Regions from separate parts of the Streptomyces bikiniensis genome, predicted to be linked through region 4. Evidence: riboswitches for the same ligand, from Rfam matches in the RefSeq annotation. Region 4 holds a riboswitch; each other region holds the start of a gene.
The links. A riboswitch is a leader RNA that binds a small molecule or an ion and turns the genes downstream of it on or off. The one in region 4 is predicted to bind cyclic di-AMP.
Positions count from the first base shown of each region.

Region 1: another riboswitch for cyclic di-AMP. It lies ahead of OO47_RS04230 (LysM peptidoglycan-binding domain-containing protein); the one in region 4 lies ahead of OO47_RS26625 (C40 family peptidase).
Region 2: another riboswitch for cyclic di-AMP. It lies ahead of OO47_RS09435 (M23 family metallopeptidase); the one in region 4 lies ahead of OO47_RS26625 (C40 family peptidase).
Region 3: another riboswitch for cyclic di-AMP. It lies ahead of OO47_RS29235 (LysM peptidoglycan-binding domain-containing protein); the one in region 4 lies ahead of OO47_RS26625 (C40 family peptidase).

Region 1 covers NZ_JNXJ01000004.1:190,314-197,513, forward strand. The annotation lists gene OO47_RS04230 (LysM peptidoglycan-binding domain-containing protein) at 108-1,004, opposite strand; cyclic di-AMP (ydaO/yuaA leader) riboswitch at 1,011-1,184, opposite strand; gene OO47_RS04235 (DUF6197 family protein) at 1,566-2,267, shown strand; gene OO47_RS04240 (phosphocholine-specific phospholipase C) at 2,334-4,358, opposite strand; gene OO47_RS04245 (DeoR/GlpR family DNA-binding transcription regulator) at 4,527-5,336, opposite strand; gene OO47_RS04250 (SIS domain-containing protein) at 5,486-6,409, shown strand; gene OO47_RS04255 (class II fructose-bisphosphate aldolase) at 6,512-7,200, shown strand, end outside.
Region 2 covers NZ_JNXJ01000009.1:107,420-114,619, forward strand. The annotation lists gene OO47_RS09415 (STM4013/SEN3800 family hydrolase) at 1-448, shown strand, start outside; gene OO47_RS09420 (STM4012 family radical SAM protein) at 496-1,821, shown strand; gene OO47_RS09425 (STM4011 family radical SAM protein) at 1,832-2,710, shown strand; gene OO47_RS09430 (SGNH/GDSL hydrolase family protein) at 2,697-3,509, opposite strand; gene OO47_RS09435 (M23 family metallopeptidase) at 3,667-4,641, opposite strand; cyclic di-AMP (ydaO/yuaA leader) riboswitch at 4,645-4,805, opposite strand; gene OO47_RS09440 (tyrosine-protein phosphatase) at 5,195-6,010, shown strand; gene OO47_RS36810 (DUF6126 family protein) at 6,029-6,205, opposite strand; gene OO47_RS09445 (helix-turn-helix domain-containing protein) at 6,225-6,854, opposite strand; gene OO47_RS09450 (aspartate aminotransferase family protein) at 6,931-7,200, opposite strand, start outside.
Region 3 covers NZ_JNXJ01000052.1:16,066-23,265, forward strand. The annotation lists gene OO47_RS29215 (SurA N-terminal domain-containing protein) at 136-822, shown strand; gene OO47_RS29220 (nucleoside triphosphate pyrophosphohydrolase) at 878-1,837, shown strand; gene OO47_RS29225 (cytochrome P450 family protein) at 1,947-3,368, shown strand; gene OO47_RS35640 (transglycosylase family protein) at 3,544-4,605, shown strand; cyclic di-AMP (ydaO/yuaA leader) riboswitch at 4,864-5,037, shown strand; gene OO47_RS29235 (LysM peptidoglycan-binding domain-containing protein) at 5,041-5,766, shown strand; gene eno (phosphopyruvate hydratase) at 6,091-7,200, shown strand, end outside.
Region 4 covers NZ_JNXJ01000041.1:3,815-11,014, reverse strand. The annotation lists gene bioD (dethiobiotin synthase) at 1-235, opposite strand, end outside; gene OO47_RS26645 (adenosylmethionine--8-amino-7-oxononanoate transaminase) at 247-1,527, opposite strand; gene bioB (biotin synthase BioB) at 1,520-2,794, opposite strand; gene OO47_RS26635 (8-amino-7-oxononanoate synthase) at 2,970-4,268, shown strand; gene OO47_RS26630 (ATP-binding protein) at 4,430-4,867, shown strand; gene OO47_RS26625 (C40 family peptidase) at 5,369-5,845, opposite strand; cyclic di-AMP (ydaO/yuaA leader) riboswitch at 5,849-5,979, opposite strand; gene OO47_RS26620 (hypothetical protein) at 6,381-6,677, opposite strand; gene OO47_RS26615 (ATP-dependent Clp protease proteolytic subunit) at 6,685-7,200, opposite strand, start outside.

The DNA of each region.
Region 1 (7,200 bases), on a different contig from region 4:
CCGGTCCACCGACCCGGCGGGGCCTTCCCGTGCACCGGAGCCGACGCGCGGGCGTCCGGCGCCGTACCGGCCCGCGGTCCGGCCGGTCGGCCGCACCGAACGGGGACTCAGTAGGCCCCGTTGACGTTGTCGATGGAGCCGTAGCGGTCGGCCGCGTAGTTGCAGGCGGCGGTGATGTTGGCGACCGGGTCGTACAGGTCCATCGACGTGCCGGGCACGTGGTAGGCGAGGAACGTCGGCTCGATGACCTGGAGGAGGCCCTTCGAGGGGGTGCCGTTGACGGCGTTGATGTCCCAGTTGTTGATGGCCAGCGGGTTGCCGGAGGACTCGCGCATGATGTTGCGGTGGATGCCCTCGTAGGAGCCGGGGATGCCGTGCTGGGCCATGATGTCCAGCGACTGCCGGATCCAGCCGTCGAGGTTGTCGGCGTACTGGGTGACGGCGGCCGGGGCGGCGGCGGCCGGAGCGGCGGCGGAGGCGCCCGTGGCGGTGCCGGCGGACGAGGCGGTCGCGCGGCGCTCGGAGCGGCTCGCCCGGTCGGCCGAGGTGGACTCCTCCGCCTTCGCGGTGGCCTTCCGCTCCGCCCTTTCCTGCGTCTTCGCCTGAGCGGGGGCGGCCTCGGCGGCGCCCCGATGAATCGTCAGTTCCAGACCGGGGTGAATGAGTGACGGGTTGTCACCCACGGCGCTCTGGTTGGCGCGGTAAAGGCTCTTCCAGCCCCCCTGAATTCCCTTCTTGTGGGCGATCAGGGAAAGCGAGTCACCGCTCACGACGGTGTACGTGCGCGTGGTCTCCGCGGCGGCCGGAGCCTTGGCGGCGGCCGGGGCGACGGGGGCGGTGAAGGCCTCGGCGGCGATCGCCGGGGCCCCGGCGGCGGGCGCGGCGCCGGCCGTGGCGGGGGCGAGCAGGGGCAGGGACAGCACGGCCCCACCCGTTCCGACCAGGGCGAGGCCACGGGAGACGTGGTTGCGGCGGGGGCGGCGGTGCTTACCGTGTGCAGGCATGACGGGATTCCTCTCCGGCGCCTACGAGGTGAGCTGTCGGGTTCGGACGGGAGGTGTCCGGCCGCGCGCACGCGGCTGCACCCCGAGCCGTTCCGGATCACCGGACCGGCGTATTCGTGGGTCCCCCGCTCCTGCCGTCGGGTGAAAAGGGAGGTTTCCGAGCGGTGGCAGGATTAGGCGTTCCGCTCGAATGGGGGTGACCGTAGGCCAGTAATGCGGCGAATAACAAGAGGATCAGGGCGGCGGCGCCCGTAAAAGGATCACCGAATTCGGAGAATTCAAGATCGGATGGCCCGGAAAGGGGCCGAACTTCCTTGCGCGGTACGGGGCGGGGAGGCCGGCGCCGTGCGGCGGGCCGTGCGGAGTGAGTCGCATCACCCGGTGAGTTATGTCCGAATATGCGGCGTAATTCCATTGATGGGGAAATAGGGCGAAAATCTATGTGGTGGGGGTTTCGAGGGCGATGGGGTACCTTTGGTGGCATCGTGGTCGCTCAAGGGCAAAGCTCGCAAAGCCGACATTCATCTCAAGGATGGAGTCGACCGACCCAGGAGCCGCCCGATGCCCCCCACCGCCCCCCAGCTCACCCCCGACGCCCCCGGCGTCCTGGATGCTCCCGGCGTCCTTGACGCCCCCGACGCCCTCGACCGCGAGGCCGCCGCCCTCTACGAGAGCGCAGTCTGGCAGCGGATCGTCACCGACTGGACCGCACCGGCACCGTCCGCACCGGCACCGTCCGCGCCCGAGCCGTCCGCGCCCGCCCCCGCACCCCCGTCGCCGGGGGAGGAGCGGAGCTGGCGGGACCTGCTCAGCGTGCCCGTGGACCGGCTCGTGGCCGAGGCGCTCGACGCGCTCCCGGCGCCGGGCCCCGCCGAACGCCGCCTCCCCGGCCGGATCGGAGCCGTACTGCCGGACCGCCTCCACGCCTGGCGCCGCATCGGACAGGCCGAGCTGCGCCCCTCGGTCCACCTCGGGTACGCGCGCCTCGTCCTGACCGAGTGGGGCTGGCAGAACGCCCCGTACAGACTCCGTGACAGACGCGGGGCCCGCTGCGTCTGCGGGGCGCTCCTCGCCGCCCACCGCCTCGGCTACGGCGGCGCGGACACCATGAACGAGGCGGCCGCCTGGATCATGACCGAGCTGCGGTCGCGCGGCTGGGGGGACCTCATCGGCCCGTGGAACCGGGCCCCGGGGCGCACGGCCGACGACGCGCTCGCCCTCCTCGACGCCACGATCCGCCGCGCCGCGCACGCCGGCCGCTGACGGTGCCGCCCGGGCGAGTGGGCCCCGCCGCCCGGGCGCGAGGGCCCGCCGCCCGGGCGGCCGGGGTCAGCCGCTGACGCTCGGGGCCCCGTTCTCGATGTGGCCGGTGTACCGGCGTGACCAGGTCCCGTCGACGTCGGCGGTGATCGTGAAGTCGTACCAGCCCTTGTGGTGGGCGACGGCGTTGAAGAAGTCCTCGGTGGCGGAGCCCGCCGGCACCGTGTACGTCCACGGGCCGTCCGTCCGGTAGGCGTGGGAGCGGATCGTGAAGGTGACGGGCCCGCCGGAGGCGTTGGTCATCCTGAACCAGAGGGCCGTCCTGCCGGTCCCCGGCTCGATCGCGAACCGGGCCGCCACCTCGACGTCCCTGCCCGCCTTGGAGGCGTCGCCGACGAAGCGGCGCAGGAAGCGGTTGGGCCCCATCATCGAGAGGTCGTACTTCCCGGACCCCGAGCCCGTACCGATGTTGAAGAAGTCGGTGGCCGTGCCGCCGGGGTCCACGGTGTACTGCCAGGCGGCCGTGTCGCGGTGCTGGTGCGGGTGGATCGAGAAGTGTGCGGCCCGCCTGGCCTCCGGCCCCTGGTTCGTCATCGAGAACCAGGCCAGGATCTTGCCGCCCGAGCCGAACTCGAAGCGGTCCAGATTGCCGTTCACCTGGTACGGAAGGGCGCGCGCCGGCCGGGTGCCGGGCTCCTGCGCGGGCAGCGCGTTGTTCTGCGGGACCGGGTTCGGCAGTGGCTTGCAGGTGGCCTGGCCGATCACCTTCGCCGTCGACGGCAGCCCGGCGGGCACCCCGTACACCGGGCGGGCGAAGTCGAAGACACCGGTCAGATCGCCCGTCACCTTCCGTCGCCAGGCGCTGATGTGGGGGCAGGCGGCCGGGGTGCCGAGGGCCGTCGTCCAGGTCTCCAGGAAGCGCAGCACGGAGGTGTGGTCGAAGACCTCGGAGCTCACCCAGCCGCCCCGGGTCCACGGGGACATGACGAGCATGGGGACGCGGAAGCCCAGACCGATCGGCACGCCGTCGAGGTACTCGCCCGGCGTGCCCGGCGGGGCGACCGGCGGCGGCACGTGGTCGAAGAAGCCGTCGTTCTCGTCGTAGTTGAGGAACAGCACGGTCGAGTCGAACACCTCGGCGTTCGCGGCCAGGGCCCGGTAGACGAGGTCGACGAAGTGCGCGCCGTCCCCGGGCGGGGCGTAGGGGTGCTCGGAGAACGCCTCGCTCGCGACCACCCACGACACCTGCGGCAGGGTGCCCGCCAGGACGTCCGCGCGGATCGCCGCCGCGATGTCGTCCGGGGTCGAGCCGGTCACCTTCGGGACCGAGCCCATGCCCCGGTCGTACAACGGGTCGCCGGGCCGCGCGTCGGTGAACCTCTTGAAGTACGCGAGGCCGTTGTCGCCGTAGTTGTCCTGGGCGTTCTGGTAGACCTTCCAGCTCACCCCGGCGCGCTGGAGCGCCTCCGCGTACGTCTCCCAGGTCAGGCCCCGCTCCTCGCCGCCGTCCTTGCTGGAGGCGTCGATCTTCCCGCTCCACAGGAAGGTGCGGTTGGGGCCGGTGGCGCTGAGCGCCGAGCAGAAGTACGCGTCGCAGATCGTGTAGTGGTCGGCGAGCGCGTGGTGGAAGGGGATGTCCTCGCGGTCGAGGTGGCCGAGGGTGCGGACGTTGCCCACGCCCGTCACCCAGTGGTCGAGGCGTCCCTTGTTCCAGGCCGCGTGCTGCGAGGTCCAGCTGTGCGGCAGGTCGCCGTTGCACTGCGCCAGGGTCTCACCGTCCACCCCTCCGGCCGGCGGGGTGTCGCTGAGCTTCCACGGGTACTGGCGGCCGCCCAGGTTCGGCTGGTTGAAGGTTCCCCAGCCGCCGGGCAGGTTGCCCGCCGCGCGGTCGGCGAAGCCCCGCACCCCGCGCAGGGTGCCGAAGTAGTGGTCGAAGCTGCGGTTCTCCTGCATGAGGATCACCACGTGCCGGACGTCGGTGAGGGTGCCGGTCGCGGCCCGCGCGACGGCCGACGCGGGCGCCGGCGGCAGCGCCGCCCCCGCCACGAGCCCCGCGCCGATGCCGACGAACCCCCTGCGGCTGATGGGAAGCATGCCCCGCCTCTCGTGTCACGGCGTGCCCCGGCGGCACGTCGGACACATGATGAAGTGAGGGGTGCTCAAAGGTATACACACGTGTGGTAATTACTGGGTTAACAACCGGAAGTACGGGTCTCCCCGCGGTGTGATTGGTCTGACCGCGTACCAATGGCCATGGGTGGGTCAGACGGTGAGGACCTTCACCCCGGCCTCGGTGAGCTGGGCGACCGTCTCCGGCGCGATGTCCGTGTCGGTCACGAGGGTGTCGATCCGGTCCAGACCGCAGATCCGCGCGAACGCCCGGCGGCCCATCTTCGAGGAGTCGGTCACCACGACGACCCGGCTCGCCCGCTCCGCGAAGAGCCGGCTGATGCTCGCCTCGTCCTCGTGGTGCGCCATCACGCCCAGCTGGGCGTCGACCCCGTCGACCCCCAGTACCACCACGTCCAGCACCACTTCGCCGAGCACCCCCGCCGTCAGCGGGCCGACCAGCTCGTAGGTCTGGGGGCGGGCGACGCCGCCCGTGGTGACGATCTTGATCTGCGGGCGCACCGCCAGCTCGCCCGCGATGTTGAGCGCGTTGGTGACCACGGTCAGCGCCGGTCCCGCGGGCGCCGTCGCCGGTACCGGGGCCTCGGCGCGCCCGCTCGCGAACCGCAGCGCGAGCGCCCGTGCCACCTCGGTCGTCGTCGTGCCGCCGTTGAGCCCGACGACCTCGCCGGGCGCGACCAGATCGGCGGCGGCCTCCGCGATCCGCTTCTTCTCCGGGGCGTGCCGCGTCGACTTGTACCGCAGGGGGAGTTCGTACGACACGCCGTGCGCGACCGCGCCGCCCCGCGTGCGCACGAGGAGCTGCTGCTCGGCGAGCTCGTCGAGGTCCCGGCGGATCGTGGCCGCGGAGACGTCGAGCGCGGTCGCCGCCTCCTCCACCTCGACCTTTCCCGAGGCCGCCAGTAGTTCGAGGAGCGTGTTCCACCGCTCGTGCTTGGACATGGGTCCCTCCCTCCCGGTCGTGCGAGCGTCCGATTCTAGCCGCCGACAAGCGTGGGATCTGGAAACGGCGTGCATGTTTCTGCTTGAATGAGTTCTACTTCGAGCATGTTCATTCAATATCGCGCAGTCTTTCTTGCAAGGAGATCGGCATGAGCACCACCCGCACCGCCGTGGAGATCGCCTCCCAGCCGGCGACCTGGCGCCAGGCAGCCCGCACCCTGCCCCGGCACGTCGCCGCCCTGCCCCGGCGGGGCGAGCGGGTCGCGGTCGTCGGCTGCGGCACCTCCTGGTTCATGGCCCTGGCCTACGCCGAGCTGCGCGAGTCCGGCGGCCACGGCGAGACCGACGCCTTCGCCGCCTCCGAGTTCCCGTACGGGCGCCGCTACGACCGGGTCGTCGCCCTCACCCGCTCCGGCACCACCAGCGAGGTCCTCGCCCTCCTCTCCCGGCTGCGCGGCACCGTCCCCACGGGCGCGGTCACGGCCGACCCCGCCACCCCGGTGGCGGACCTCGCCGACGAACTCGCCGTCCTCGACTTCGCGGACGAGGAGTCCGTCGTCCAGACCCGCTTCGCCACCACGGCGCTCGCCCTCTTCCGCGCGCACCTGGAGGCCGAGGACGCCCTCCCCGAGGGCGTGGCCACCGTCGAGGACGCCGCGCGGGACGCCGAGCAGGCCCTCGCCGCCCCGCTGGACGAGAAGGTCCTCGTGGCCGAGCAGTTCACCTTCCTCGGCAGCGGCTGGACCTACGGACTCGCCCTGGAGGCAGGCCTCAAGATGCGCGAGGCGGCGGGCGCGTGGACGGAGGCGTACCCCGCGATGGAGTACCGCCACGGCCCGATCAGCATCACCGGCCCCGGCCGGGTCGCCTGGGGTCTCGGCGCCCTCCCCGCCGGACTCGCGGACGACGTGCGGAAGGTCGGCGGCATCCTCTCCGAGAGCGGCCTCGACCCCCTCGCGGACCTGATCCGCGCGCAGCGCCTCGCCGTCGCCGTCGCCGAGGCCCGGGGCCTGAACCCCGACACCCCCCGCAACCTGACCCGCTCCGTGGTCCTCTCCGACGTCCATGCCTGACGCGCCGGTGTCCGTGTCCGAGGGTCCTGTGCCCACGCCCGACCGGCGCCCCGTCCGCCGCACCCGAGAAGCAGCCGACCGCACCCCGGAAGAAGACGCGCCATGCCGCTGACGCCGACCGACGAGATCGCCCGCCGTGCCCGCGCGGCGGGCACCGGAGTGGGGGCCTTCAACGTCCTCCAGCTCGAACACGCCCAGGCCATCGTGGCCGGAGCCGAAGACGCCGACAGACCGGTCGTCCTCCAGATCAGCGAGAACACCGTCCGCTACCACGGCGCCCTGGAACCGGTCGCCCTCGCCTCCCTGGCGGTCGCCCGCGCCGCCAAGGTCCCCGTCGCCGTCCACCTCGACCACGCCGAGAACCCCGACCTCGTCCGCGAGGCCGTCGGACTCGGCCTGGGCTCCGTCATGTTCGACGCCTCGAAGCTCCCGTACGACGAGAACGTCGCCGCGACCCGTGAAGCGGTGGAGGAGTGCCACCGCCACGGCGTCTGGGTCGAGGCCGAACTCGGCGAGGTCGGCGGCAAGGGCGGCGCCCACACCCCGGGGGTGCGCACGGACCCGGAAGAGGCCCGCGCCTTCGTCGCAGCCACCGGGGTCGACGCCCTCGCCGTCGCCGTCGGCAGCTCCCACCAGATGCTGACCCGGGACGCGGTCCTCGACTTCGACCTGATCGCCCGGCTGCGCGCCGCGGTCGACGTCCCCCTGGTCCTGCACGGCTCCTCCGGCGTCTCGAACGCGGACCTCGCCGCCGCCGTCACGGCCGGCATGACCAAGGTGAACGTCTCCAC
Region 2 (7,200 bases), on a different contig from region 4:
GCCGCTCGGCTCCGTACTGCCCGGGCTCTTCGAGGAGAGCCACTGGGAGCCCTCCTTCGGCGTCGCGTCCCCGACCTCGTTCGAGTCCCAGGTCGCCCGCGCCGAGGAGGTCGTGGCCGGACTCCCCCGCGAGGAGCGGCTCTTCCTCTTCGTGAACGTGTCGGCGCTGCACCAGCCCAACTGGTTCCACCTGCCGGGGGCGACCCGCGAGGCGGGCGACTCCCGGGAGACGCACGCGGCGGCCCTGGAGTACGTCGACCGGCACATCGGGCGGCTCTTCGCCGCGATGGGCTCCCGGCGCCCGTGTTTCGCGATCGTCTGCTCCGACCACGGCACGGCGTACGGGGAGGACGGCTTCACCGGTCACCGGCTCGGCCACGAGGTCGTGTGGACGGTGCCGTACGCGCAGTTCGTCCTGCCGGGCCCGGACGGGGAGGCCGCCGCGTGAGCACCGCCGACCGCGCCCGGGGAGGCCGCCGCGTGAAGACCGCGGAGATCCCCGCCCCCCGCCCGTACCGCAGCTACGTCTACGCCTACCCCCACAAGACCGCGTACCGGGAGCTGACCGATCCCCCGGAGCTCGCCGCGCTCTGGGCCGGGGAGCCGAAGGACGCGCTCTCGCTCTACGCGCACGTGCCGTTCTGCGAGGTCCGCTGCGGCTTCTGCAACCTCTTCACCCGGATCGGCGCCCCCGGCGAGCTGACCACCCGCTACCTGGACGCCCTCGACCGGCAGGCGACCGCCGTGCGCGAGGCGCTCGGGGACGCGGAGCCGGTGCGGTTCGCGACGGCCGCGTTCGGCGGCGGCACGCCCACCTTCCTGACCGCCGGCGAGCTGGAGCGGCTCTGCGACATCGCGGAGCGGCGGATGGGCGCGGACCTGCGGGCGGTGCCGCTGTCGGTGGAGACCTCGCCCGCGACCGCGACCGCCGACCGGCTCGCGGTGCTCGCGGAGCGGGGCGCGACCCGGCTGAGCATCGGGGTGCAGAGCTTCGTGGAGGCCGAGGCGCGGGCGGCGGTCCGGCCGCAGCGCCGCGCGGACGTCGAGGCGGCGCTCGGCCGCATCCGGGACACCGGCGTCCCGGTGCTCAACATCGACCTGATCTACGGGATCGACGGGCAGACCGAGGAGTCCTGGCGCCGCTCGCTCGACACGGCCCTGGCCTGGCGGCCCGAGGAGCTGTACCTCTATCCGCTGTACGTCCGGCCGCTGACCGGTCTGGGCCGGACGCCCCCGGAGGACGACCGGGAGTGGGACGGGCGGCGGCTGCGGCTCTACCGGTACGGCCGGGACCACCTCCTGGAGCGCGGCTACGAGCAGGTGTCGATGCGGATGTTCCGGCGGCGGGACGCGGCGCCGTCCGGTCCCGACGACCACGCGTGCCAGACGGACGGGATGATCGGCCTGGGCTGCGGGGCGCGTTCGTACACCTCGGCCCTGCACTACTCCTTCGACTACGCCGTCGACATGCGGGAGATCCGCTCGATCATCGACGCGTACACGGAGACCGGGGACTTCTCGCGCGCCCGGGTCGGCCGGTGGGTCGACGCCGGGGAGGCCCGGCGCCGCCATCTGCTGCAGTCGCTGCTCCAGGCGGAGGGGATGCCGGTGGCCGGGTACGAGGAGCGGTTCGGGTCCTCGCCGTTCGCGGACTTCCCCGGGGAGCTGGCCCGGTTCGAGGCGCTGGGCTGGCTGGACGGGGAGGCGCCGGCGGGGCTGCTGCGGCTCTCGCCGGAGGGGCTCGCGCACTCGGACGGGCTCGGTCCGGAGCTGTTCTCGCCCGGGGTGCGGGCCGCGATGGCCGCGTACGAGCCGAAGTGAGGGGGCGGCCGTGGACCTGACGCTGCTCTACCGGGGGCCGCTGTCCTCCTGCGACTACGACTGCCCGTACTGCCCGTTCGCCAAGCGCCGGGACGGCCGCGAGCAGTTGCGCGCGGACCGGGCGGCGCTGGAGCGGTTCACCGGGTGGGCCGCCGGGCAGACCGGGGACCGGCTGCGGATCCTGTTCACGCCGTGGGGCGAGGGCCTGGTGCGCTCCTGGTACCGGCGGGCGCTGGTCGAGCTGTCGCGGCTGCCGCACGTCGAGCGGGTGGCGATCCAGACCAATCTGAGCTGCCGGACCGACTGGCTGGCGGAGGCGGACCGGGAGGCCGTGGCGCTCTGGTGCACGTACCACCCGGGGCAGACGCCGTACGAGCGCTTCCTCGGCAGGTGCCGCGACCTGGCGGACCGGGGCGTCCGGTTCAGCGTGGGCGTGGTGGGGCTCCCGGAGCACCGGGAGGAGGCGCGGAGGCTGCGGGAGGCGCTGCCGCCGCACGTGTACCTGTGGGTGAACGCGGCCGAGGGGCACGCGTACACCGACGCGGAGGCCGACGGGTGGACGGAGCTGGACCCGCTCTTCCCGTACAGCCGGCATCCGCACCGCTCGGCGGGGCTGCCCTGCCGGACCGGCGAGTCGGTGGTGTCGGTGGACGGCGGGGGGACGGTGCGGCGCTGCCACTTCGTCAAGGCCGAGCTGGGGAACCTGTACGACGGTTCGTACCGCGCCGCCCTGCGTCCCCGCGCCTGCCCCCTCGCCGTCTGCGACTGCCACATCGGCTACGTGCACCTGGAGACGCTGCCGCTGTACGACGTGTTCGCGGGCGGGGTCCTGGAGCGGATCCCCGCCGCCGTCCCCCCGCCCGTCCCGCCCCGGACTACAGGGGCATGAGGTCCCCGAGGGGCATCAGGTGGGGGCGCTTGGCCTCGACGTGGTCCCCTGAGCTCTCGCCGCGCAGCCGGCGCCCGATCCAGGGCACGAGGTACTCCCGCGCCCACTGGATGTTGTCGCGGCGCACTTCGAGGGAGCCGCGCGGCGGGACCGGCGGCCACGCCTGGTCGGGGTCGGCGGGCACCGGCAGGCCGAGGACCTGGGCGGCGCGCAGGGCGACCCGGGTGTGTCCCTCGGGCGAGAGGTGCAGCCGGTCGTCGTCCCAGGCGCGCCGGTCCTGCACGGACCTCAGCGACCACAGGTCGAGGACCGGGCAGCCGTGGCGGTCCGCGATGGCCCGGACGTGCGCGGTGTAGGTGGCGATCTTGCCGCGCAGGTGCCGGAGCACGGGGACGTCGCGGGTGTCGAAGCCGGTGGTGACCATGACCGTGCCGACGGCGGAGGTCAGGTCGGCGACGGCGCGCTCGAAGCGCTCGGCCACGTCGTCCGGGTCGGTGCCGGGGCGGATGATGTCGTTGCCGCCCGCGCAGAAGGTCACCAGGTCGGGGGCGAGTTCCTTCGCCCGGGGGACCTGTTCCGCCACGATCTGGTCGAGGAGGCGCCCGCGTACGGCCAGGTTGGCGTAGCGGAAGGCGTCGTGCTCCGGCAGCTGGTCGGCGAGCAGGACCGCGAAGCGGTCCGCCCAGCCGACGTACGTCCCGTCGGGGCCGGGGTCTCCGACGCCCTCGGTGAAGCTGTCACCGATCGCCGCGTACGACCCGAATGCGTTCTTGTCTCTTGATCTCGAATCGTCTGCCACGGGGGCACATCCTTCCCTTTCGCATGTGACCTACGCGACCGTAAGGAGGGGTTGACGACGGGTGATATATGCCACCGATAAAGATTCGCCCAAGTCGGAACAGGCCGGCGGCCCGGCACGTACGTGCCGGGCCGCCGGAAAGGAATGCGCCGGGGGGTCAGACGGAGACGCCGTGCTGGCGCAGGTAGGCCAGCGGGTCGATGTCCGAGCCGTAGTTCGGCGTGGTGCGGATCTCGAAGTGCAGGTGCGGGCCGGTGGAGTTGCCGGTGGAACCGGAGAGGCCGATCTGCTGCCCGCCGCTGACGCTCTGCCCGGCCGAGACCGAGAGGGAGGAGAGGTGGGCGTACTGCGAGTAGTTGCCGTCCGCGTGCTGGATGACGACCTCGTTGCCGTACGAGCCGCTCCAGCCGGCGGAGACGACCGTGCCGGCGCCGACGGCGCGGACGGTGGTGCCGGAGGAGGCGATGAAGTCGACGCCGGTGTGGTAGCCGGAGGACCACATGGAGCCGGAGGCGCGGTACGGGGTGGAGAAGCCGCCGGTGACGGGGGCGACCCAGCCGGAGGAGGAGGCGGTGGAGCCGGTGGAGCTCTTCTCCGCGGCCTTCGGGGCGGTGGTGGCCGGGGCGGCGGCGCGGCGGCTCTCGCGGGAGGCGCGGGGGGCGTCGTCGCCGTTCTTCCCGGCGCTCCGGGCGCCGGTGGTGCTCTTCGGGCCGGTGGGGACGGAGCCCTTGGCGCCGATGGTGAGCTTCATGCCGGGCATGATGAGGGAGGGGTCGGCGCCGATGGTCCGGCGGTTGTCCTCGTAGATCCGCTGCCAGCCGCCCGCGAGGTGGTGGTCGGCGGCGATCTTCGACAGGTAGTCGCCGGGGACGACGGAGTACGTCCGGGGGCCGCTCTCCGCGGCGGCCTTCGAAGGGGCGGCCTTCGCGGGGGCGGCGGCCTTCGCCGCGACGGGCTGCGCGGTGACGACGGACTGGACGGAGGCGGCGGCCGGGGCGGCCTGCTCGGCGGCGTGGGCCCCGGTGGCGCCGAGGAGCGGAAGGGCGACGACGGCGCCTCCCGTACCGGCGGCGGCGAATCCGCGGGTGAGGGGGTTGTTCTTGGGACGGCGGTGCTTACCCTTCGCGGGCATGGCGAATCCTCTCCGGCGCCTGCGAGGTGAGCTGTCGGGTTCGGACTGGAGATGTCCGGCCGCGCTCTCGCGCGACTTCACCCCTAGCCGTCCTGCGTCGCGGGACCGGCGTACTTCCTTGGGTCCCCCGCTCCTGCCACGCATGGGATGGGTGGAATTCCGGACGGTGGCAGGATTCGGCGGTCCGTCCGGATTGAGCGTGACGCTAGACGAGCGGGGTCGGCGCGAACAAGCCGTTGTTCCTCACCGGTATTCCGCCCTAGATCGTTCCACCGGAATTCCGGTCACCCTCCGTGGACGGCGGTCCTCCGACTCCCTTTTCCCGTAAGGAAATCGCGCCGGAACCCCGGCCACGATCCGTCACTTCTATGACGCTGCTCACGCGTCGAATCCCATCTCGCCTGCAATCAGGGCGCGTTATGCCCAATGGCTTAATTCGGACAGATCACCCATTCCTGTCCGAGGGGGTGCGCCGCGCCGCTCCCGCCCGGATGATTGCCCCCGGAACCGATTTCACCTCGGCATCCGTACGACGACATCTCCAGGAGCATCCGTGACGCAGCAGCAGGTCCCGCCCATCGACGCCGCCGAGCCCGAGCTGACGGAGGTCCGCAACTTCCGGGACGTGGGCGGTCTGCCGACGACGGACGGGCGCGCGGTCCGTCCCGGCCGCCTCTTCCGCAGCGGCCACCTCGCCCACGCGACCGAGGACGACGCCGCCTTCCTCGCCGGTCTCGGGCTGCACACGGTCTTCGACTTCCGCAACGAGGCCGACCGGCGGATCGAGGGCCCGGACGTCGAGCTGCCCGGCGTGCGGAACGTGAACATACCCCTCAACGACCCGGCCGACGGCAAGGAGTTCTGGAAGCTGGTGCGCGACGGCGACACCGTCCAGCTGCGGGAGGTCCTCGGCGACGGCAGGGCCGCGGCCCGGATGTCCGATTCGTACCGGCGCATGGTGGTCGAGCGGACCGCGGAGCACAGCCGGATCCTGCACTCCATGGCGGAGGAGAGCGTCCCGGCCCTGATGCACTGCGCGGCGGGCAAGGACCGGGCCGGGCTCGCCGTCGCGATCACCCTGCTCGCCGTCGGGGTCGAGCGGACCGCGATCGAGGCCGACTACGTGAAGTCGAACGAGCCGCACCGCCGCTACAAGGTGCGCCGCAGCTCCACCGCCCCGGACGCCATGGGGCCCGAGGTGATGGAGCTGCTGAGCCCGCTCTTCGACGCGCGGGCGGAGTACCTGCGGGCCGCCTTCGAGACCATCGAGACGACCTGGGGCTCGGTGGACGCCTACTTCGCCACGGGCCTGTCGCTGTCCCCGGAGACCCGCGAGCTGCTGCGGGAGCGCCTGCTCACCGAGGCGTAGGGCCTGTCCGCCCGGGCCCTACTTCGCACCCATCGCGAAGAGCAGGTAGAGGAAGCCGGCGAAGAGGTGCCCGGCGATCAGGTAGGCGAAGAGACGGAGCACCAGCCCCTTGGGGAACTTGCCCTCCCCGCGCTCCTCGCCGGTGACGGGTACGGACTTCTCGGACATGTCGGCCCTTTCCTGAAGAATCGTCACGGAAGAATCGTTACGGCGGTCAGCGCCGGTGCGGGGTCCCGTCGCCGAGGCACAGCTCGGCGACGGGGCTCTGCACCAGGGTGTGGACGAAGAGCAGCTCGGCCCCGCCCTGCGTGGCGGCGCCGATCCGGTGCGGGGTGAGCGAGTCGAAGTGCGCGCTGTCCCCGGGGTCGAGGACGTGGACCGCCTCGCCGAGCGCGAGCCGCACCCGCCCCTCCAGGACGTGGATCCACTCCTCTCCGGCGTGGACGCGCACGATGTCGGCCCGGGTGGCGTACGGCACGTGGACCCGCAGGCACTGGAGGGCGCGCCCGGCGCCGCCCGCCTGGCGGTAGATCCAGCCGTCCGCCTCGACGGGCTCGGAGCGGCCGGCCCGGACGACGGGGTCGCGCTCGGGGGGCACCTCTCCCAGGAGCTCGGAGACCGTCGTACCGTAGATGCGGGACAGGGCGAGCAGCATCGGCAGCGAGGGCTGCCGGTTCCCCGTCTCCAGGCGCGAGAGGTGGGCGGGCGAGAGGCCGGCCCGCCGGGCGGCGGCCTCCAGGGTGAGGCCCCGGCGCCGGCGCAGGGCCCGCAGCTGCGGGGCGACGTCGGGCAGGGCGCCGGAGGCGGCGGGGTCCGGGGAGGTGTCCCCGGGGACGTGGTCCATGCGTCCATTCCGCCAGGATCGTGCCTCTGAGGCAAGTTTCTTGCCCCAGAGGCAAAACCCGGAGGGTCCTTTCCGGTCAGCGCTGCGCGACCGCCTGCCTGACCAGGGTCTTCCCGAAGTCCCACATCAGGCCGCCCCCGCCGTGGGCCTCGTCCATGACCGCCGTGAAGGCGGTGACGAACCGGTCCACGTCCGCCTCGTCGACGACGAGCGGCGGGATCAGCTTGATCACCTCCAGGTGGTCCCCGGAGACCTGGGTGAGGATCCTGTGCCGCTGGAGCAGCGGCACGACGACCATCTGGGCGAAGAGGCCCTTGCGGGCCGCCTGGAGCATCGTCCAGCGGCC
Region 3 (7,200 bases), on a different contig from region 4:
GGCCGACACCCGGGTGACGGGTGAGTCGTTGGGGGAAACAGTCGCTCCGAAGTGGTGGCTCCGGCCCCGGTGACTCCCTACCATCGATCACCGCAAGGTCGTCCAACTGACGCACGACCAGCCCGGGAGGCTCCTTTGCACCGCCGCACGCAGCCCCGCACGCCCCGTAAGCCCCGCACGCCCCGCCGCACCGCGCTCGCCGTCTCCGCCGCACTCCTCGTCGCGGCCCCGCTGCTCACCGCCTGCGGCAGCGACGCACACCCGGGAGCCGCGGCCGTCGTCGGCGGCGAGCGCATCGACGTCGCCGGCCTCCAGGCGCAGGTGAAGGACGTCCGGGACGCGCAGGCGGCCTCCCCGGAGTCCGCGCAGCTCGTCGCGGCCACCGGCGACCTCGGCCGCCGCAAGCTCAACAGCATGATCTTCGACCGGATCGTCGAGAAGGTCGCCCGCGACAACGGCGTCACCGCCAGCCGCGCCGAGCTCCAGGCGACCCGCACCGCCTTCGTCCGCCAGAGCGGCGGCGAGGACCGGCTCGCCGCCGCCCTCCTCCAGGAGCAGGGCGTCGCCCCCGGCCAGATCGACGGCGTCGTCCGCCGCAACGTCCTCCTCAACAAGATCGCCGCCAAGGTGGGCGCCGACGACAGCCCCGAGGGCCAGAAGAAGCTGACGGGCGTCTTCACCGCCGCCTCCAAGGACCTCGGCATCGACGTGAACCCGCGCTACGGCGCCTGGGACGACGCCCAGATCCAGCTGGCCACCGCGACCCCGCCGTGGCTGCGCCGGATCAGCCAGGACCCGAACGCCGCCGGGGCGGGTGCCTGAGGCCGGCTCCCGGGGGCGGTGCCTGCCGCCGGGCGGGCCCGGGTAGGTTCGAGGGGTGACTTCCGAAAGCCCCGGCCGCGTCGTCCTGCTCACCGCCAGCCACCGCGTGGCCCCCGGACTCCTGTCCTGGCCCGCGTGGCAGGCGCTGCACTCCGCGGACCGGGTGCTCTGCCCCGACGAGCACCACCCCCAGCTGCCGTACCTGCGGGAGGCGGGCGTCGCCGTCGAGCACGCCCCGCCCACCGCCGAGGAGCTGGTCGAGGCCTGCGCCGGGGGCCGCACGGTCCTGCTGCTCGCCTCCGGCGAGGGCGACCGGCGCCTCACCGACGGCCTCGCCCGGCTCGCCGGCTCCGGCCGGGTCGCCATGCCGGAGCTCGAACTGCTGCCGGGCTCGTACGACCTGCCCGGCGCCCGCCTCCTCGACCTCGTCCAGGTCATGGACCGGGTCCGGCGCGAGTGCCCCTGGACCTCCGCGCAGACCCACGAGGGGCTGGTGAAGTACGCCATCGAGGAGGCGTACGAGCTGGTCGAGGCGATCGAGGACGAGGACCGCACCGCGCTCCGGGAGGAGCTGGGCGACGTCCTGCTCCAGGTCGTCTTCCACGCCCGGATCGCCGAGGAGGACCCCGAGGAGCCGTTCTCGGTGGACGACGTGGCCGGGACCCTGGTCGAGAAGCTGATCCACCGCCACCCGCACGTCTTCGGGGACGCCACCGCCGAGACCCCCGAGGACGTCCACGCGCACTGGCAGCGGACCAAGGCCGTCGAGAAGCGGCGGGAGTCCGTCACCGACGGCGTACCGCTCGGGCAGCCCGGCCTCGCGCTCGCCGCGAAGCTGGCGGGCCGGGCGCGCGCGGCCGGCCTCGACGTGGACCTCCCGGCGGACGGGGGCGTCGGCTACGAGCTGCTCGCCCTCGCGGCCCGCGCGGAGGCGGCGGGCGTCGACCCGGAGACGGCGCTGCGGGCCGCGGCCCGGACGTACCGGGACGCGATCCGGGCGGCGGAGGGGCTGTGAGGCGGTAGCGCCGTACACATACGAAGAGGAGGGCCGGGCCCGGCGGGGGCGCCCGGGCCGTCCCGCACGGGCCGCCGGGGCGCGCGGGGGCGCGCTGTACGGTCGGGGGGTGAGTGACAGCACCGCCCCGGACCCCGAGCCGCACCCCGCACCGACCTCCGGCCCGGCCTCCGGAACGGACCCAGCCTCCGGAACGGCCCCGGCTTCCGGAACGGCCCCGGCTTCCGGAACGGCCCCGGCCCCCGACGCGACCCCCGCCCCCGGCAGGGGCTCCGCGCCCGAGCTCTTCACCTGGGAGTTCGCCACCGACCCGTACCCCGCCTACGCCTGGCTGCGGGAGCACGCGCCCGTGCACCGGACGACGCTGCCCAGCGGGGTCGAGGCCTGGCTCGTGACCCGGTACGCGGACGCCCGGCAGGCCCTCGCGGACCAGCGGCTGTCCAAGAACCCGGCGCACCACGACGAGTCCCCGCACGCCAAGGGCAAGACGGGCATTCCGGGCGAGCGCAAGGCCGAGCTGATGACCCACCTGCTCAACATCGACCCGCCCGACCACACCCGGCTGCGGCGGCTCGTGTCGAAGGCGTTCACCCCGCGCCGGGTCGCCGGGTTCGCCCCGCGCGTCCAGGAGTTGACCGACCGGCTCATCGACGCGTTCGTGGAGAAGGGGAGCGCGGACCTCATCCACGAGTTCGCCTTCCCGCTCCCCATCTACGCCATCTGCGACCTGCTCGGCGTGCCCGAGGAGGACCAGGACGACTTCCGGGACTGGGCCGGGATGATGATCCGCCACGGCGGCGGGCCGCGCGGCGGCGTCGCCCGGTCGGTGAAGAAGATGCGCGGCTATCTCGCGGAGCTGATCCACCGCAAGCGCGAAGAGCCGGGCGACGACCTGATCTCGGGGCTCATCAAGGCCTCCGACCACGGCGAGCACCTCACCGAGAACGAGGCCGCCGCCATGGCCTTCATCCTCCTGTTCGCGGGGTTCGAGACGACCGTGAACCTGATCGGGAACGGCCTTTACGCACTTCTCCGCAATCCCGGACAAAGAGAACTCCTCCAGGACTCCCTCGCCGCCGGCGGGACCGGCCTCCTGGAGACCGGGATCGAGGAGCTGCTGCGGTACGACGGGCCCGTGGAGATGGCGACCTGGCGGTACGCGACGCGGGCGCTGACCATCGGCGGGCAGGAGATCCCGGCGGGCGACCCGGTGCTCGTGGTGCTGGCCGCCGCCGACCGGGACCCGGAGCGGTTCGACGGGCCCGACGTGCTCGACCTCGCCCGGCGGGACAACCAGCACCTCGGGTACGGCCACGGCATCCACTACTGCCTCGGCGCGCCCCTCGCCCGCCTCGAAGGGCAGACCGCGCTCGCCACCCTGCTGACCCGTCTGCCGGACCTCCGGCTCGCCGCCGACCCGGCCGAACTGCGGTGGCGCGGAGGGCTCATCATGCGCGGTTTGCGCACGCTTCCGGTGGAGTTCTCCCCGTCCGTACCCCTCTCGCACGGTGACGGTCCGTCAGAAATGTGATCTTCATGTGATCGAGTGGCCATCGACTTGTGACGAGCGTTCGAATGCCGCTACGTTTCCCGGCAGTCTCAGCCGTCACGCGAAAGGCGTACCTATGCGCTCCGGGAACGGACGACACCGTCGCCCCCGTCAGGCCCCCGCCATCGTCGTCGCCGCGGGCGTGACCGGATCCGCCATGGCGCTGCCCCTGCTCGCCACCGGATCCGCGTCCGCCGCCGACGCCGCCACCTGGGACCGCGTCGCCGAGTGCGAGTCGGGCGGTCAGTGGAGCGCCAACTCCGGGAACGGGATGTACGGAGGCCTCCAGTTCACCCAGGCGGACTGGGAGCGTCACGGCGGCCTGGCGTACGCGCCCAGCCCCGACTTGGCCAGCCGCGCCCAGCAGATCGCGGTGGCCGAGAAGGCCCTCGCCAAGGGCAGCGACGCCTGGGCGACCTGCGCGCCGATCGCCGGCCTGACGAACGACGGGAAGCCCACCGGGGTGGACCCGGGTCCGGCCACGGCCCCGACGACCTCCGTGACGCCCGTCCCCGAGTCGGGCTGGAACTCCGGCGCGTCGGGCGCCCCCGCGGCCACGCCGTCCACCGGGGCGCCGGAGTCCTCCGCGACGCCGTCCGCCCCCGCCGCGCCCGCAACGCCGTCCGCACCGTCCTCGCCGTCGGCTCCCGCCGTCCCGGCGGACCCGACCGCGCCGACCGCCCCCGCGACGCCGTCCGCGCCGACCCCGCCGTCCGGATCGACCGGATCGACCGGGGCGACGAACCCGGCGGACCCGACGCTTCCGGCCGACCCGACGGTCCCCGTCACCCCCAGTGAGTCCGTTACGCCCGGTACGCCTGTTACGCCCGGTATTCCGGGAGGTGAGGGAGCGTCGGTCGCGCCCGGCACGGGCAAGCACCGGGGCGAGGCCGCTCCGGAAGAAACCGGCAACCCGGACACTTCCGCCGAATCCGGCCGACATGCCTCAGGTAAGGGTGAGTCGCCCGAAGAAACCGAATCGACCCCCGTCGCCGACGAAGCGAATGATTCGGACGTAACGGACAGTCAGGGCTCTTCGGGTGAATACGTCGTGCGACCGGGTGACAGCCTTTCGGGTATCGCCCAGGCGAACGAACTCCCCGGAGGCTGGTCCGCCCTCTACGACGCCAACAAACGGACCGTGGGCATCGATCCGGACCTCATCCTCCCTGGTCAGAACCTTGATCTGACGCCGGGTTCGGTCTCGACGGCCGGGTAGTTCGTGGGCGTATGTCCGGTTCCGGACGAGTGAGACATGGGTCTCTTTGTCCCAACTGGCGTGTCGCGCCCGCAAACTCCGCTTCCGTCGTCTCTCACCTGCGCAAACAGTCCCCTCCGAAGGGCAAGAAGAGGCGAAATTCGTCATATGAGCCTCTTTGAACTTCGGAGGGTTCTGTGTCTACGGTCGTCACCGCTCGCCACCGCGGGCCCCGTCGACCGAAACGCCGAATCCTGCCGTCGGCCGATGGGAACAGTCGTCGCGCAAGCGCCGGAGGCAGGAGCGGGGGACCCAAGGTAAGCGCCGGGCCCGGCCGTCGAGACAGACGGCCGACGACCGGCTTGGGGTGAAGCCGCGTGCTAGGACACGCGGCCGGGCAACTCTTCGGCCCGAACCCGACAGCTCACCTCGCAGGCGTCGGTGAGGAGAATTCCCATGCTGTTTTCCGTCAAGGGCAAACACCGCCGTCCCTCCAGGGCCACCCAGCTCGCCGCGCTCGTCGGCGTCACCGGTGTCGCCGTCGCCGCCCCGCTGATGACCGCGGGCACCGCCTCGGCCGCCACGGCCTCCGAGTGGGACCGCGTCGCCCAGTGCGAGTCCGGCGGCAACTGGTCGATCAACACCGGCAACGGCTACTACGGCGGCCTCCAGTTCTCGGCCTCCACCTGGGCCGCGTACGGCGGCACCGCCTACGCCTCCACCGCCGACCAGGCCTCCAAGTCGCAGCAGATCGCCGTCGCCGAGAAGGTCCTCGCGGGCCAGGGCAAGGGCGCCTGGCCGAGCTGCGGCGTGGGCCTCTCCGGCGCCTCCTACGACGGCGGCGCCGCCGAGAGCGCGCAGCAGGAGCAGCCGAAGCGGCAGCCGGAGCAGAAGAAGCAGCGCACGGCCGAGCAGCCGACCACCCGCAGCGAGCAGCGCCAGGCCCCGAAGCAGGAGCGCCAGGCCGCTCCGAAGGGCACCCAGAAGACCGTCACCACCCCGACCGGCAAGACGGTCAAGAAGGGTGACGGCGAGTACGAGGTCGTGGCCGGCGACACCCTCAGCAAGATCGCCCAGGCGCAGGGCGTCAAGGGCGGCTGGGCCCAGCTCTTCGAGCTCAACGAGGACGTCGTCGAGAACGCCGACCTGATCTACCCGGGCCAGCAGCTCCACCTGAAGTGAGCCCGGCGGGTCGCGTGAGTCCGGCGGCTCACGCGCCCCCGAAGACCCTCCCGCGGTGACCCACCCCGGCCCGGCGCGCCCGTCCCCCGTGCGCGCCGGACCGGGGTTCCGCCTTTCACCGGGGCCTCCCGAGGCCCACCTGATGACTACCGTCCAGTAGATCCGGGGCCCTTCGCCCCCCTATGCGTGCCCTTGGGTCCTTTTTCGTCCCAGGGGGCGGGCGCCCGGCCGGTCGGAGCCTCCGGGGCGGTTAGGCTCTTGCCGCAAGGCCAAGCGACCCTGCACCGACCTTGCGTCACATCCCGCGTCACATCCCAGAAGGAGATGCTCGTGCCGTCCATCGACGTCGTCGTAGCCCGGGAAATCCTGGACTCCCGAGGCAACCCCACGGTCGAGGTCGAGGTCGGCCTCGACGACGGCAGCACCGGCCGTGCTGCCGTTCCGTCCGGCGCCTCCACCGGTGCGTTCGAGGCCCTTGAGCTCCGCGACGGTGACCCCAACCGCTACCAGGGCAAGGGCGTCGAGAAGGCCGTCCTCGCCGTCATCGAGCAGATCGGCCCGGAGCTCGTCGGCTACGACGCCACCGAGCAGCGCCTGATCGACCAGGCCATGTTCGACCTGGACGCCACCCCGGACAAGTCCTCGCTCGGCGCCAACGCCATCCTCGGCGTCTCCCTCGCCGTCGCGCACGCCGCCTCCGAGGCCAGCGACCTCCCGCTCTTCCGCTACCTGGGCGGCCCGAACGCGCACCTGCTGCCCGTTCCGATGATGAACATCCTGAACGGCGGGTCGCACGCCGACTCCAACGTGGACATCCAGGAGTTCATGATCGCCCCGATCGGCGCGGAGTCCTTCTCCGAGGCCCTCCGCTGGGGCACCGAGGTCTACCACACCCTCAAGTCCGTCCTGAAGGCCAAGGGCCTCTCCACCGGTCTCGGCGACGAGGGCGGCTTCGCCCCGAACCTCGGCTCCAACCGCGAGGCGCTCGACCTCATCCTCGAAGCGATCAAGCAGGCCGGCTACGTGCCCGGCAAGGACATCGCGCTCGCGCTCGACGTCGCCGCCTCCGAGTTCTACAAGGACGGCACGTACGAGTTCGAGGGCAAGGCCCGCTCGGCCGCCGAGATGACCGAGTACTACGAGGAGCTCGTCGCCGCGTACCCGCTGGTCTCCATCGAGGACCCGCTGTTCGAGGACGACTGGGCCGGCTGGAACGTCATCACCGAGAAGCTCGGCGACAAGGTCCAGCTCGTCGGCGACGACCTGTTCGTCACCAACCCGGAGCGCCTGGCCCGGGGCATCGAGGAGAAGTCCGCGAACGCCCTGCTCGTCAAGGTCAACCAGATCGGCTCGCTGACCGAGACCCTCGACGCCGTCGAGCTGGCCCAGCGCAACGGCTTCAAGTGCATGATGTCCCACCGCTCCGGCGAGACC
Region 4 (7,200 bases):
GGGCCAGCGGCTCCGGGAAGCGGCCCAGCTCGGCGGAGGCGGCGGCGCCCGAGAGCCGTACGACCTCGTCCGCGTCGCCCCGCTCGTCCGGCCCGACGCCCGTCTGCGCCGGCTTCAGGACCGCGACCGACCGCCCGGCGGCGGTCGCGACGGCGGCGACGGCCGCGGTCACGACCGTCTTGCCGATCTCGGTCCCGGTCCCGCTGACGACGACGATTCCCACTGTCCGCTCCATCCCTCTTCCGTTCAGCCCGCCGCCGCGGCGGCCCGTACCGCCGCGCAGATCCGGGCCACGTCCCCGTCGCCCGTCACGTACGGCGGCATCGTGTAGATCAGGTCCCGGAACGGGCGCAGCCACACGCCCTCCCGGACCGCCGCGCGCGTCGCCGCCGCCATGTCGACCCCGTGGCCGAGCTGGACGACCCCGATCGCGCCGAGCACCCGCACGTCCCGCACGCCCGGCAGGGCGGCGGCCGGGGCGAGCCCGTTGCGCAGCCCGGCCTCGATCCGCTTGACCTCGACCTGCCAGTCCTGCGAGAGCAGCAGGTCGATCGAGGCCAGGGCCACGGCGGAGGCCAGCGGGTTGCCCATGAAGGTCGGCCCGTGCGCCAGGACCGGCACCTCGCCCCGGGAGATCCCGTCGGCCACCCGGCTCGTGCAGAGCGTCGCGGCCATCGACAGGTAACCGCCCGTCAGGGCCTTGCCCACGCACATCACGTCGGGCGAGACCCCGGCCGCGTCGGCCGCGAACAGCGTGCCCGTGCGCCCGAACCCGGTCGCGATCTCGTCGAACACCAGCAGCACGCCGTGCTCGTCGCAGGCCTCCCGCAGCACCCGCAGGTACGCCGGGTCGTGGAAGCGCATCCCGCCCGCGCCCTGCACCACCGGCTCCACGACCACTGCGGCCAGCTCATGCGCGTGCCGCCCGATCGAGGCCCGCAGCAGCTCCGCGTACGACTCCTCGTACGCGGCCGGCGGGGCGTCCGTGAAGACCTGGGGCTGGAGGACCCCCGACCACAGCTCGTGCATCCCGCCCTCGGGGTCGCACACCGACATCGGCTGCCAGGTGTCCCCGTGGTACCCGCCGCGCCAGGTGAAGAGCCGCCGCTTCCCGGGACGGCCGAGCGAACGCCAGTACTGCAGGCACATCTTGACCGCCACCTCGACGGAGACCGAGCCCGAGTCGCTGAGGAAGACGTGCCGCAGCGGCTCGGGGGTGATCTCCACGAGCCGGCTCGCGAGGCGGACGGCCGGCTCGTGGGTGAGTCCGCCGAACATCACGTGGCTCATCCGGTCGAGCTGGCCGCGCACCGCCTCGTTGAGGACGGGGTGGTTGTAGCCGTGCACCGCCGACCACCACGAGGACATGCCGTCGATCAACTCGTCCCGGCCCTCGGCGGGTTCGGCGAGCCGGAGGCGCACCCCGGACGCGGACGCGACGACCAGCGGGTCCGTGCGGCCCGGCATGGGGCCGTACGGGTGCCAGACGTGCGCCCGGTCCAGGGCGAGGAGCTCGTCGTTACGCATTCGGCGCGAGGTCCGTCCCGGCTCCCCGGCGGCGCACCGCCACCAGATCGGTCCGGGCCCCGCCCGGCACGGCCTCGGCGGCCGGCGCCTCGGCGGGCTCGGGGACCGGGGCGTGTCCGCCGCACGGACCGCAGCCGCCGCCGGAGTGCGACCCGCACCCGGCACCGCTCTCCGCCGGCGCGCCCGCATGCGAACCGCAGCCCGCGCCGCTCCCCGCCGGGGCGCCCGAACCGCAGCCGCCGCCGGCCGCCGCGAGCGCGTCCGCGCGGTGGGCGGGCAGCGTGGGCGTGCCCGTGCCCTCCACCTCGAAGCCCGCGTCCGCGATCATGTCCAGGTCGGCCTGGCCGGCCTGTCCCTCGCTGGTCAGGTAGTCGCCCAGGAAGATCGAGTTCGCGATGTGCAGCGCGAGCGGCTGCATCGAGCGCAGGTGCACCTCGCGGCCGCCCGCGATCCGCACCTCGACGTCGGGGCAGACGAACCGCACCATCGCCAGGATCCGCAGGCAGCGCTGCGGGGTCAGGTTCCACTCCTTGGCGAGCGGGGTGCCCTCGAACGGGATGAGGAAGTTGACCGGCACCGAGTCCGAGCCCAGCTCCCGCAGCGCGTACACCACGTCGACCAGGTCCTCGTCGGCCTCGCCCATGCCCGCGATCAGGCCCGAGCAGGCCGACAGGCCCGCCGCGTGCGCCTTCTGCACGGTGTCCACCCGGTCGGCGTACGTGTGGGTCTTGGTGATCCCGCCGTACGTCGCCTCGGACGTGTTCAGGTTGTGGTTGTACGCGTCGGCGCCGGCCTCCCGGAGCCGCTCCGCCTGGCCGTCCGAGAGCAGACCGAGGCAGGCGCACACCTCGACGCCCTCGTTCTGCTCCTTGATGGCCTCGATGGTCCTGCCGACCCGCTCGACGTCCCGGTCCGTCGGACCGCGTCCGCTCGCCACCAGGCACACCCGCTTGGCGCCGCCCGCGACGCCCGCCGCGGCCGCCCGGGACGCCTCGTCCGGCTTCAGCCAGGTGTACTTGAGGATCTCCGCCTTGGAGCCGAGCCGCTGCGAACAGTACGAGCAGTCCTCGGGGCACAGGCCGGACTTGAGGTTGACCAGGTAGTTGAGCTTCACCCGCCGCCCGAACCACTGACGGCGCACCTTGCCGGCCGCGGCCACCACATCGAGCAGTTCGTCGTCGGAGGTCGCCAGGACGGCGAGCGCTTCTTCACGGGTCGGCGGCTCGCGCCGCAGCCCCTTCTCCACCAGCGTGTTCAGCAGGTCCATAACCGCTGATCCTGGCCTACCGCCCGCCCCCGGGCCAAGGAGGATCCGAACAAACGCCCCCGATCGGGGTGTGTGGATGACCACACCACGATCCCGGTCTCCTGCGGCTAGGGTCTGTGCGCTGCCTACAAAAGGCACCGGCCGGGCGGCCGGAGGCGCCGACGGAGGATCCCGCATGCCACAGGCCGACGACGCACGGGCGCACGAGACACGGGCGGACGACGCACAGGCGTATGAAACCCGGGCCGATGATGTACGGGCGCACGAGACACAGGTGGACGGCGCACAGGCGTACGAGACCCGGGCCGGCGACGTACGGGCCGCGGGCCCGCGCCGCGCCGCCTTCGACTGGACCGAGGCCGAGGCGCGCCGCCGGGCCGACGCCGGCCTCGTCCGCGCGCTGCGGCCCCGGGCGGCCGACTCCGACCTCCTCGACCTGGCGGGCAACGACTACCTCGGCCTCACCCGCAGGCCCGAGGTCACCGGGGCGGCCGCCGAGGCGGCCCGGCGCTGGGGCGCGGGCTCCACCGGCTCCCGGCTCGTCACCGGCACCACCCTGCTCCACACCGACCTGGAGCGCGAACTCGCCGCCTTCTGCGGCTTCGAGGCGGCCCTCGTCTTCTCCTCCGGCTACGCCGCCAACCTCGCCGTGCTCACCGCGCTCGGCGGCCGGGACTCCCTGATCGTCTCGGACGCCGCCAACCACGCCTCCCTGGTGGACGGCTGCCGCCTGGCGCGCGCCGGGACCGCCGTCGTCCCGCACGCCGATCCCGAGGCCGTGCGGAAGACCCTGGAGGCGCACCCCGGGCGCCGGGCCCTCGTCGTCAGCGACTCCGTCTTCTCCGTCGACGGCGACCGGGCCCCGCTCGCGGACCTCGCCGCCGCCTGCCGCGCGCACGGCGCCGGTCTCGTCGTGGACGACGCCCACGGCTTCGGGGTCCTCGGCGACGGGGGCCGGGGCGCGGTGCACGGGGCCGGGCTCGCGGGCGACGAGGACGTGGTCGCCACCCTGACCCTCTCCAAGTCCCTGGGCAGCCAGGGCGGCGCGGTCCTGGGCCCGGCCCGGGTGATCGAGCACCTGGTGAACGCCGCCCGCACCTTCATCTTCGACACCGGCCTCGCCCCGGCCGCCGTCGGCGGCGCCCTCGCGAGCCTGCGCCTGATCGCCGCCGAACCGGGGCTGGCCGAGCGGGCCCGTACCGTCGCCACCGCCCTGTACGAGCGGCTGACCGCGGCCGGTCTGACCGCGGCCCGGCCCGACGCGGCCGTGGTCTCGGTCCGCGCCCCTTCCCCGGAGGCGGCACTGCGCTGGGCGGCGGACTGCCGGGCACGAGGCCTGGCGGTCGGCTGCTTCCGTCCCCCGTCCGTCCCCGACGGCGTCTCGCGGCTGCGCCTGACGGCCCGCGCCGACCTGACGGACGCGCAGATCGGCCGCGCGGTGGAGACGATCCTGGAGACCGCGCCCGCCGCCTGACGTACGCCCAAGGGCGTTCAGGCGTCGTACGGTTCACCGCTTCGGGCGACAGATGCGGTATTGCCCTGGTGGAACCCGATACGGCGCGGCACCATCGGTGGGACTCTGACGCGCAGTGCGATCCGGGGCGGTGGCCCCGGCGGGAAAGGGACAGAGTCGCCATGGCAGACCATCAGGAAGCATCCGTCACCCTGGCGAGCGAGCCCGCCTCGGTCCCCACCGCCCGGCGGTACGTCGCGCGGGTCCTCGCCGACTGGGGCCTCGACGCGCTCTCGGACCAGGCGGACGCGGTCCGCCTGATCGTCTCGGAACTGGCCACCAACGCCGTCCTGCACACCTTCGGCCAGTCGCCCACCTTCACGGTCGACGTACGCCTGGAGCGTGGGGAGCAGCTCCACGTCGGCGTCACGGACAGCCATCCGCGCCGCCCCCGCCGCCTTCCGGCGGCGGTCCAGCAGGACAACGGCCGCGGCATGGCCATCATCCGCTCCCTCGCGGTGGAGTCCGGCGGCCGCCTCTCGGTGACCCCCACCCCGGACGGCGGCAAGACGGTCGGCATCACCCTGCCGTGGAAGGCGGCGGCGCCGGTGGTCTGTTAGCCGGGGCCGTTCGCGAAACCACGGGACCCCGCCGGGCCGGGTACGACCGTCGTCTCAGCGCCGCCCGGTACGCACACGACCCGCGCGTACCTCCCGGAACTGTTCCCGTGGTCCCTCTCCCGGTGCGCGGAGAAGAGCAGCGGCAGCGGAACGTCCCCGGCGGACGGCCGCTCCGTGCCCACCGGCAGCCGGGGCAACCCGCCGAACCGCCCGACCGGAGGACCACCGCTGTCTCCGAACAACCCGATCGACGGACGAGGGTGCCGGCCGGACCTGCTGACCTCGTCGTCCGGGCCGCCCGATTCGAGCGCTGTCCGACGAGACTCCCCCTGATGGTCCGTGCCCGGGAGGACACCCCCCCTTCCCGCCACCCTCCTGCCGGTCGGAGGGCCGCGGCCGGGCAGCGGTCCGCCGATGTGCCCGGAGGCCGGGGCGGGAGGGGCGGCGGCGCCACCGCACCCCCGGCTTCCTCCACCGCGCCCGGTCAGCGCCCGGGCGGGGTCACCGGACGCGTCCGTAGGAGACCTTCGACGTCCAGATCTTGTCGAGCTTCACCCAGGAGCCCGTCTTGGGCGAGTGCCAGAGCTTGCCGCTCCCGGCGTAGATGCCCACGTGGTAGACCTTCCCGCCGGAGTGGAAGAAGACCAGGTCCCCCTTCTGGCGGCCGGAGGCGGAGACGCGGCTGGTCTTGTTGTACTGCTGCTGCGCGGTGCGGGGCAGCGACTTGCCCGCCTGCTTGTACGCGTAGAGCGTCAGGCCCGAGCAGTCGAACCGGGAGGGGCCGGTGGCCCCGTAGCGGTAGGGCGCCCCCTTCTTGGAGGCGGCGACGCTCAGCGCCTTGTTCGCGTGTGCGGTGGCCGCCTGGGCCTCCGGTGCCGCGCCCGGCGCGAGCAGCGTGCCGCCGACGGCGGCGAGGGTGAGAGCCGAGACGGCTCCGGCCCGGGACAGCAGGGACGGGACGTGCATCTGCGCACTCATGCGCAACCCTTCGTCAGCCGCCTGTGAAGGATGACCTGTCGGGTTCGGGCAGGCGAAGATGCCCGGCCGCGGCTGCGGCTTCACCCCAAGGGCCGGCCCCGCTGCGGAAGCAGCGCGTACGGCCCGTACTGCTCGGGTCCTCCACTCCTGCCGATCCAATCCTGTCGACCAGGCGTCCGGGACGGCGGCAGGACTCGGCGTCCGCCCGGACCGCCCCGCCTCGGATGGCGGGGGCTTGTCGTCGGCAGGGATCTTGCCCCACAGCTTGGTCGAAATCCGAGTGGAAACAGCGATATGTGAGAGTCCTCACGACTGATCCATTCGGGTGGACAGGATGGTTTCGTGATCGTCGGAGGTTTGGGCGACGAGCCTCGCACCAGCAAAGGAACGCCCGATTCCGCCAGATGTGTACACCCCGTGCGCAACTCGCCCGAGCCATATGTCGACTCGTCGACTCCACCGAACGGACGAGTGCTTCCGGCATGTCGTGTCGGCCGTCCGGCCCTCGACACGACATGCCGGAATGTCAACTCCGTCATGCCCGGGGGAGCGTGACCCGGTGCGCCCGCCGCTCCCCGTCCAGCACCCGCAGGGCGCGCGCCAGGGTGTCCGCGTGGATCTCGCTCTCGCCCCGCGCGTGCATGAGCGCCAGGGCCCCGCGCAGCTCCTCCGCGCGTCCCACCAGGGCCTGAGCCGCCCTCAGGGCGCCATAAGTGTGCGTGCTCCTGGACGGATTGATCCTCCCCAGGAGGTCGACGGCCGCGAGGTACGCGTCGACCAGTCCGCCTTCGGCCCGCGTCAGGGCGGGCAGCGGCGGCAGTTCGGGAACCACGGTCCGCTCACCGCGCCGCGCCGCCGGCCGCGGCGCGCCGGCTCGTGATCACGTGGTCCACGAGGCCGTACTCGACCGCGGCCGGGGCGTCCAGGACCGTGAGGCGGTCGAGGTCGGCGTCGACCCGCTCGCTGCTCCGTCCGGTGTGCTCGGCGAGGAGCCCGGCCATCAGGGCGCGCTGGCGGAGCAGTTCGCGGGCCTGGATGTCGAGATCGCCCGGCTGCCCGCGCAGGGGCTCCTCCACGGCGGGCTGCCGGAGCGTGACCCGGGCGCCGGGGAGCATCGTGCGCTTGCCCGGGGTGCCGGCGGCGAGCAGGACGGCGGCGGTGGAGGCGGCCTGCCCCAGGCAGGTGGTGGCCACGTCGCAGGCGAGCGTCCGGATCGTGTCGTGGATCGCGGTCATGGAGGCGACGGAGCCGCCGGGGGAGTTGATGTAGAGCGCGATGTCCCGCTCGGGTGCCGCGTACTCCAGGTACAGGAGCTGGGTGATCACGTCGTTGGACGAGGTCTCGTCCACCCGGGT